One region of the Desulfitobacterium sp. LBE genome, then DNA from elsewhere that is predicted to be linked to it. Evidence: a T-box and tRNA genes for the amino acid it is inferred to sense, from the RefSeq annotation. Region 1 holds a T-box; the other holds one or more tRNA genes.
What was found. A T-box is a leader RNA that pairs with one kind of tRNA and senses whether it is charged. The one in region 1 lies ahead of tyrS (tyrosine--tRNA ligase), so its partner is inferred to be a tRNA-Tyr.
Positions count from the first base shown of each region.

Region 1 (3,404 bases):
TCCTCAGACTGTTCCTTCAAACTAAGCACTGTGTAATTGTAAAATTCTCTGATGATCGAAGGAGAAAGCCGGGCAAAGCCTTCCACATGTTTGTCCAGCCTGAGATACTTGGTGCCAATGGTTTTCGTGACAATATCAGCGCATTGATTGCACTCCTCCCAAAGATCAAAAAGATTCATGACAGTTTTTTCGTGGATTTCTTTACCTGTGAGGGGTCCATGAACTTCAAGCAAATGAATAAGCTTCTCCATACGCAAAATCCTTTCAATGATAATCCAAGGCCTTCCCACCGGGTTTTTCAATGTCATTCCTCTTCACAGTCCATAAATTTCCTGATTATTTGTCCTGAAATCGGGTAAATTAGAATCAGTGATTCAAGCCTCAAAAAACCTAAACTACTAAACATCTTGGGAGGTAATCAATCATGGCAAAGTACAATTTACCTGTAGACAAAAACACGGTAGCAACCCAATTTAACGTCACTTTAGGTCCGGATGCCACTTCCCGTCAAAACGGTTCCGTTGGTGGAGAAATGGTTCGTCGTACATTTGAAAGCTTTGGCAAACGATAAATAACTGCCGCTAAAGGCCAGCAAACGCTGGCCTTTAGTATGTTTACGCTCTCTTAAAATCCTTTATTCCACTTCCCCCGCCCTGAAGCGGGTGATTTCTGCGATCAAAGCATAGGGCATGGGTTCGGACAGTGGAAATTGGATCGCGCCCTTGGAGGTTTTATAACCTCTCAGCTGATCAGCAAAGGCACGGACTCCGCTCTCACCCGGATAAAATCCGATATGATGTTTCGCCACAGCAAAATGGACAAGATTCTCTTTCTGCCGGAAGGTCGGCATCTGCCAGCTTATCTTCTCTGCAGCCTCCGGGGCGGCCTTGCGGATGGTCTGCCTGATTTGTTCCAGTATCTCCTGCAGCTCAGGGGGGAAGAGGGCGATATATTCATCAATGGTTGTAAAGACGGGTTTTTCCGAAGGGGTCTTCGACGGACGGTTGGACTTGGTAAGATGGTAAGCCTCGGCAATACCCTCCACCAAGGCCGGGAACTGACCATTGTCCACAATCTGAAAATAATGGGCCACCCGGTTTTTCGATGTCTGCACTACTTTATCCGGCTGCCATTCATCATGGCGGACAGGGGCAGCAAAAGCGACCACCAGGCCATCCTTTTTGGCACTCACTTCGGCAAAGGCCGAGCTATGCCGCCAGAGTACGGCACTTGCGGTCTCATGTTCTTCAAATGGTCCTAATTTTTCCACAGCCATGCTGCGAAGCTCTTCATACAGCGGCTGCCACTTGGCGCGGACACCGGAAAAAACCTCATTCACCTCTTGATCATCTCCCCTATTTCAGTTTAACCCTTTTCAGCCTAGCATAACACTCTCCTGCCTTCTGAGCAACTTTCTCAGACGCTTGAAGGAACCGACCTTTGAATTGGTGCATGAACTGACACTTGACAATTCTCCCTTGCTTCACTACAATAGACCCTAATTTAATATCTCCAATCAAGATTTGCAGAGCTTTCTGCATTTCGGAGTAGCAAAACAAAAGCTGTGATAAGAACAAGTAATAACCCGTACCGCAAACAGAAAGTTGCCGGCTGATGAGAGGCGCTTGGCAGGCTGGTTATGAATACCTCTTTGAGCTTCACACCGAACATCTTTCAGTAGGCTGTGACGGTTTCCTGCACACGTTATAGTGCTAGAGTATACCCATATCCATGGCGTACTCGAAGAGGCGGGCAATGGGAATTGTTCGTAAAGGTAAGGTGGTAACACGGGAGCATACTCTCGTCCTTCTGGCAATGAAGGACGGGAGTTTTTTGTTTTTATTTTAATCAAGGAGGAGTCACTATGCAAACAATAGCAGAACAATTTCAGATCATTACCAAAGGAGTCAGTATGCTGGTCAATGCTGAGGAACTGAAAAACAAACTGGCGGAATCCCATAAAAACCGCCGCCCTCTGGTCATCAAGCTGGGGCTTGATCCCAGCGCACCGGATATTCATCTGGGCCATGCCGTAGTGCTGCGCAAAATTAAGCAGCTGCAGGATCTGGGTCACGAAGCGGTGATCGTGATCGGCGATTTTACCGGCAAGATCGGTGATCCATCCGGCAAAGCCAAGGGCCGCACAGCCCTTTCCGATGAACAGGTTAAGGAAAATGCCCGCACCTATTTCGAGCAGATCTTCAAGGTGCTGGATAAGGAAAAAACCACGGTCCGTTATAATAGTGAATGGCTCAGCAAACTGAATTTCGAGGATGTTCTCAAGCTTGCCGCCACCACTACGGTGGCCCGGATGCTGGAACGGGACGATTTCCAAAAGCGGTTCAGCGGCAATGTCCCCATCGGCATCCATGAGTTCTTCTACCCTTTAATGCAGGCCTATGATTCAGTCGCTCTGCAAACAGATATAGAGCTGGGCGGCACCGACCAGACCTTTAACATCCTCATGGGCAGGACGTTGCAAAAGGCCATGGGGCAGCCCCAACAGATCGCCATGTTTATGCCGCTTTTAGAAGGGCTGGACGGCGTGGAAAAAATGAGCAAGAGCCTGGGGAACTATATCGGAGTCTATGAGCCTGCCCCGGTGATGTTTAAAAAGGTCATGGAAGTCCCCGATCCCTTGATTCTGAAATACTTTGAACTGGCCACTGATGAACACCCGGACCGCATCGAAGCCTTCCGGGTAGAGCTGGCCCAGGGTAAAAATCCCCGGGATGTCAAATATGCTTTGGCCGAGATCATCACCCGGCTGTATCACACAGAACAGGATGTCATGACTGCCAAAGCATATTATGAGGCCGCCTTCAGCAAGAAGGCCATCCCCGCTCAGCTCCCCTTGCTGCCCATCAAGGCCCGAAGCCGGCTGATTGAGCTTGTTCCCCTCCTCGTCCAAAGCGGCTTTACCGCCAGCAATGGGGAATTCAGACGTCTGGTTCAACAAGGGGGCGTCCAGCTCAATCAGCAGAAAATCAGTGATCTGGACCGGGTCTTAGCCGATGGAGATGTCTTGAAAATCGGTAAAAAATGTTTTGTTAAAATTGTGACTGAAGGGCCCGGTAATCCGGCATCTCACAAGTAACCTCCAGATTCATGCCCTCCAGGACCCTGGCCACCTGTTGGCGCTTATCGACCACATAGGCTCCTTCCCCGATGGCATAGACATCCACATCCGGAGTCGCCGGGGGTTCCTTTCTGGTGATGGATACGCCGAGCAGTTGGCTGCCCCCTCCCGCCAGATACCACAGGGGTATATCATCATTGCTGTTGCCTGCCGCCAAACTGATCTCCAGATTGGGCAGAATCAGGCGGGCCATCGCCGTGATCAGAGCAGTATCCCAGGGTGAGCAGCGGGACCTGTCCTTATAAAGAGTTCCCGGAAAAGGCAT
Region 1 covers NZ_VLKD01000001.1:1,920,347-1,923,750, forward strand. The annotation lists gene DESLBE_RS09130 (hypothetical protein) at 1-308, opposite strand, end outside; gene DESLBE_RS09135 (small, acid-soluble spore protein, alpha/beta type) at 425-571, shown strand; gene DESLBE_RS27415 (DUF5655 domain-containing protein) at 635-1,339, opposite strand; T-box leader at 1,556-1,812, shown strand; gene tyrS (tyrosine--tRNA ligase) at 1,865-3,097, shown strand; gene DESLBE_RS09150 (radical SAM protein) at 3,051-3,404, opposite strand, start outside.

Region 2 (3,404 bases), 1.1 Mb from region 1:
GAAGCGATGAAATCCTTAAAAGGACCTGATGTTACACGTACGTTTTGACCCACGGTATAATCCACACGTGTACGGACTTCTTCCACACCCATTTGCTTTAAGATAGCTTGCACTTCATGATCCAGCAAGGGAATGGGCTTGGCCCCGGTGCCGACAAAACCTGTCACACCCGGAGTATTGCGCACCACATACCATGAATCGTCCGTCATATCCATTTCCACCAGAACATAGCCCGGGAAAACTTTACGCTTGGCGATCTTCTTCTTCCCATTTTTGATTTCAATCTCATCTTCCATGGGAACAAGAACACGAAAGATTTTATCCTCCATGTTCATGGATTCTACGCGCTTTTCAAGATTGGTCTTCACCTTATTCTCATAGCCGGAATAAGTGTGAATAACATACCAGTTCTTAGTCATATTTCGAACAGGAACCTCCAATACAAGGCCCCAAACTAACTTGCCTTACTTTCAGGGGCAACCTGTTTGAGTACCTATCCGAGAATCTTGGTCATTAAAATACTTAACCCGCTGTCGACAACCCACAGCATAACAGCTACAATCGCCACAGCGGTGAGAACCACTCCTGTATAAGTCAAAAGCTGTTTGCGGTCCGGCCAGTGTACTTTTTTAAGTTCACTCCATACTCCTTTAAAGTACTCTGTGGACTTTTCTTTTGCAGGAGCATTCGTTTGCTTCTTAACTGCGCCCATCCAATCACATCCTTACAAGACTCTGAGCCACCATCATTGACAACGCAGCCCGGCGTACAGACTTTTGGGCCAAGACATAAAGACAATTCGCCCAACGCCCAGCTATAAATTACTTGGTTTCTTTGTGAGCTGTGTGGGACTTGCAAAACTTACAATACTTTTTAACTTCCAAACGATCCGGATTATTTTTCTTATTTTTTATGGAAGCATAATTCCGGTTTTTGCACTCGGTACAAGCTAAAGTAATGCCAACACGCATTCACGAACACCTCCCTGGGCACAACTAAAAATCCGCATTCAATCCATGCTCATAATACATTATCATATGTAATTTAGCATGTCAAGAATTTGAAAAATTTAGTATGCAATATAATTCAATATAAAAAAACCGCAGAGCTTTAGCCATGCGGATTTTCGTCTTTGGTTGCGGGAGCCGGATTTGAACCGACGACCTTCGGGTTATGAGCCCGACGAGCTACCGCTGCTCCATCCCGCGATGTTTAGTGGTGGGCAGGAATGGATTCGAACCACCGTACCTTTCGGAACAGATTTACAGTCTGCCGCCTTTAACCACTCGGCCACCTACCCAAGTCACTCATTCATTATATACCAAAAGCTAAAAAAATACACCCTTTTTCTAAAAGAAATCTACAGTAAGTGATTGAGTTGAACTCGAAAATGAAAAACCGACTCCATCAAGCCGGCACATGATCCTCTCATAGCAGAGCATAGCTTGTTCTCCAAAATGCACATAAATCCGGACTCCTGACTTCAAGCTTATCCATCACGACGTTCTAAGTAACGCTCAAGCTTCCTTTTTACTCTTTGGAGAGCATTATCAATGGATTTCACATGTCTATGTAGGTCTACAGCAATCTCTTGATAGGATTTTCCTTCAAGGTAAGCCATCAGGACTTTCCACTCCAAGGAACTCAAGATCTCACCCATCTTTTCTTCGATATCGTCGAACTCTTCCTGACTGATGATCAATTCCTCCGGGTCGGTTATTCTGGTGCCGGAAATCACATCCAATAAGGTTCTATCCGAATCTTCGTCATAGATAGGTTTATTTAAGGACACGTAGGAATTCAAAGGAATATGCTTTTGCCGGGTAGCCGTCTTAATGGCGGTAATAATCTGCCTTGTAATACACAGCTCAGCAAAGGCTCGGAACGAGGAGAGCTTATCACCACGGAAATCTCGAATCGCTTTGTAGAGTCCAATCATACCCTCTTGGATAATATCTTCACGATCTGCTCCGATCAGGAAGTATGATCTTGCTTTTGCTCTGACAAAGTTCTTGTACTTATTAATTAAGTATTCCTGTGCTTCGGCATCACCGTTTTTGGCCAGCTCTACCACTTCTTCATCCACTATGACTTCATTCGTGTCGCACTCTTCCAACGCTTCAAGTTGGGCGTTAAGTGTCAAAGCGATCCCTCCCGTATCATGGTGATGAAGATGTTGTAATGGATTATCGCTCTTGTCCTCAAGAACATACTCATTATACCTTGAAAAAAACGGAAGCGTCAAGGCGAAGTTTTAGAGGTTATGTCGTCTCATGCACTCTACAAGCCGGGTTTGGGCTTTTGGCCCCGGCCCTTTCCATGATTGGCTCCAATTATCCCATAGTTTAGGTTGATTTACAAGATTTTTGCAATACAAATCCGTTATGGGTTTATCCTTTATAACCTAATTCCTGCTGCCCCGCTGACGAAGAACCTCGTACATAAGAATGGAACCCGCCACACTGGCGTTTAATGAATTGATCCGTCCCTTCATAGGCAGACTGACGATCTCATCACAGGTCTCCTTGACCAGCCGGCTCAATCCCTTCCCTTCGCTTCCGATGACGATGACCCGCGCCCCTGTGAGGTCGGACCGGTAGACTTCCGTTCCCTCCGCTTCAGCTCCTGAGACCCAGCATCCTGCCTTTTGGAGGTCCTTCAGGGTCTGAACCAGATTCCCTACCCGGGCTACCAGGACATGCTCTACGGCACCGGCTGAGGTCTTCGCTACTGTGGCGGTCAGAGATACACTGCGCCGCTTGGGGATAATTACCCCGTGGACTCCCGCAGCATCGGCGGTCCGAATGAGGGCACCCAGATTATGGGGATCTTCCACTTCGTCCAGAACAAGGATAAAAGGATCTTCCCCTTTTTCTCCGGCCAGAGCGAGGATATCGTCCACTTCGGCATATTCCCGGGGGGCGACGTAGGCCAGGATTCCTTGATGCTTGGCTTTTTCGGTTAAACGATCCAGAGCTGCTTTATCCACAAATTGAAAGGGAATCTTCTGAGCCCGGGCATGGCTGACTATGTCCTGGAAGCGGCCGGCCGTGCCTTCCGCTTGCAGGAGAAGCTTATTGACGGGTTTGCCCGATTGGAGAAGTTCCCAAACAGCGTTGCGTCCATAGACGATTTCATCGGTCATAGATTAGGGTCATCCTTTCCGCTTCCTTCTTCAGTGCCTTGATCCGTCCGCAGCTCATGGCCCCTTCGTGACAAACCCCTTGAGTGACACAGGTAGGCCCGGCTTGACCAAAAACATTAGGGGCAACTTCCCGGACCAGCTCCAGCATTTTTTCGGCCAGGATGCGAATTTCCCACTGGGCGCGCATGCAGGTTCGATGTTCGAAGAAATTCAGCAAAGAGCGGGCATTAAAGGTAGCCATCAACGAGGTCGTGCAGGC
Region 2 covers NZ_VLKD01000001.1:3,070,192-3,073,595, forward strand. The annotation lists gene nusG (transcription termination/antitermination protein NusG) at 1-419, opposite strand, end outside; gene secE (preprotein translocase subunit SecE) at 494-712, opposite strand; gene rpmG (50S ribosomal protein L33) at 822-971, opposite strand; tRNA gene DESLBE_RS14565 (tRNA-Met) at 1,134-1,208, opposite strand; tRNA gene DESLBE_RS14570 (tRNA-Tyr) at 1,217-1,300, opposite strand; gene sigH (RNA polymerase sporulation sigma factor SigH) at 1,490-2,143, opposite strand; gene rlmB (23S rRNA (guanosine(2251)-2'-O)-methyltransferase RlmB) at 2,405-3,145, opposite strand; gene thyX (FAD-dependent thymidylate synthase) at 3,135-3,404, opposite strand, start outside.
Region 2: it encodes a tRNA-Tyr, which carries the amino acid that the T-box ahead of tyrS (tyrosine--tRNA ligase) is inferred to sense. The anticodon was not compared.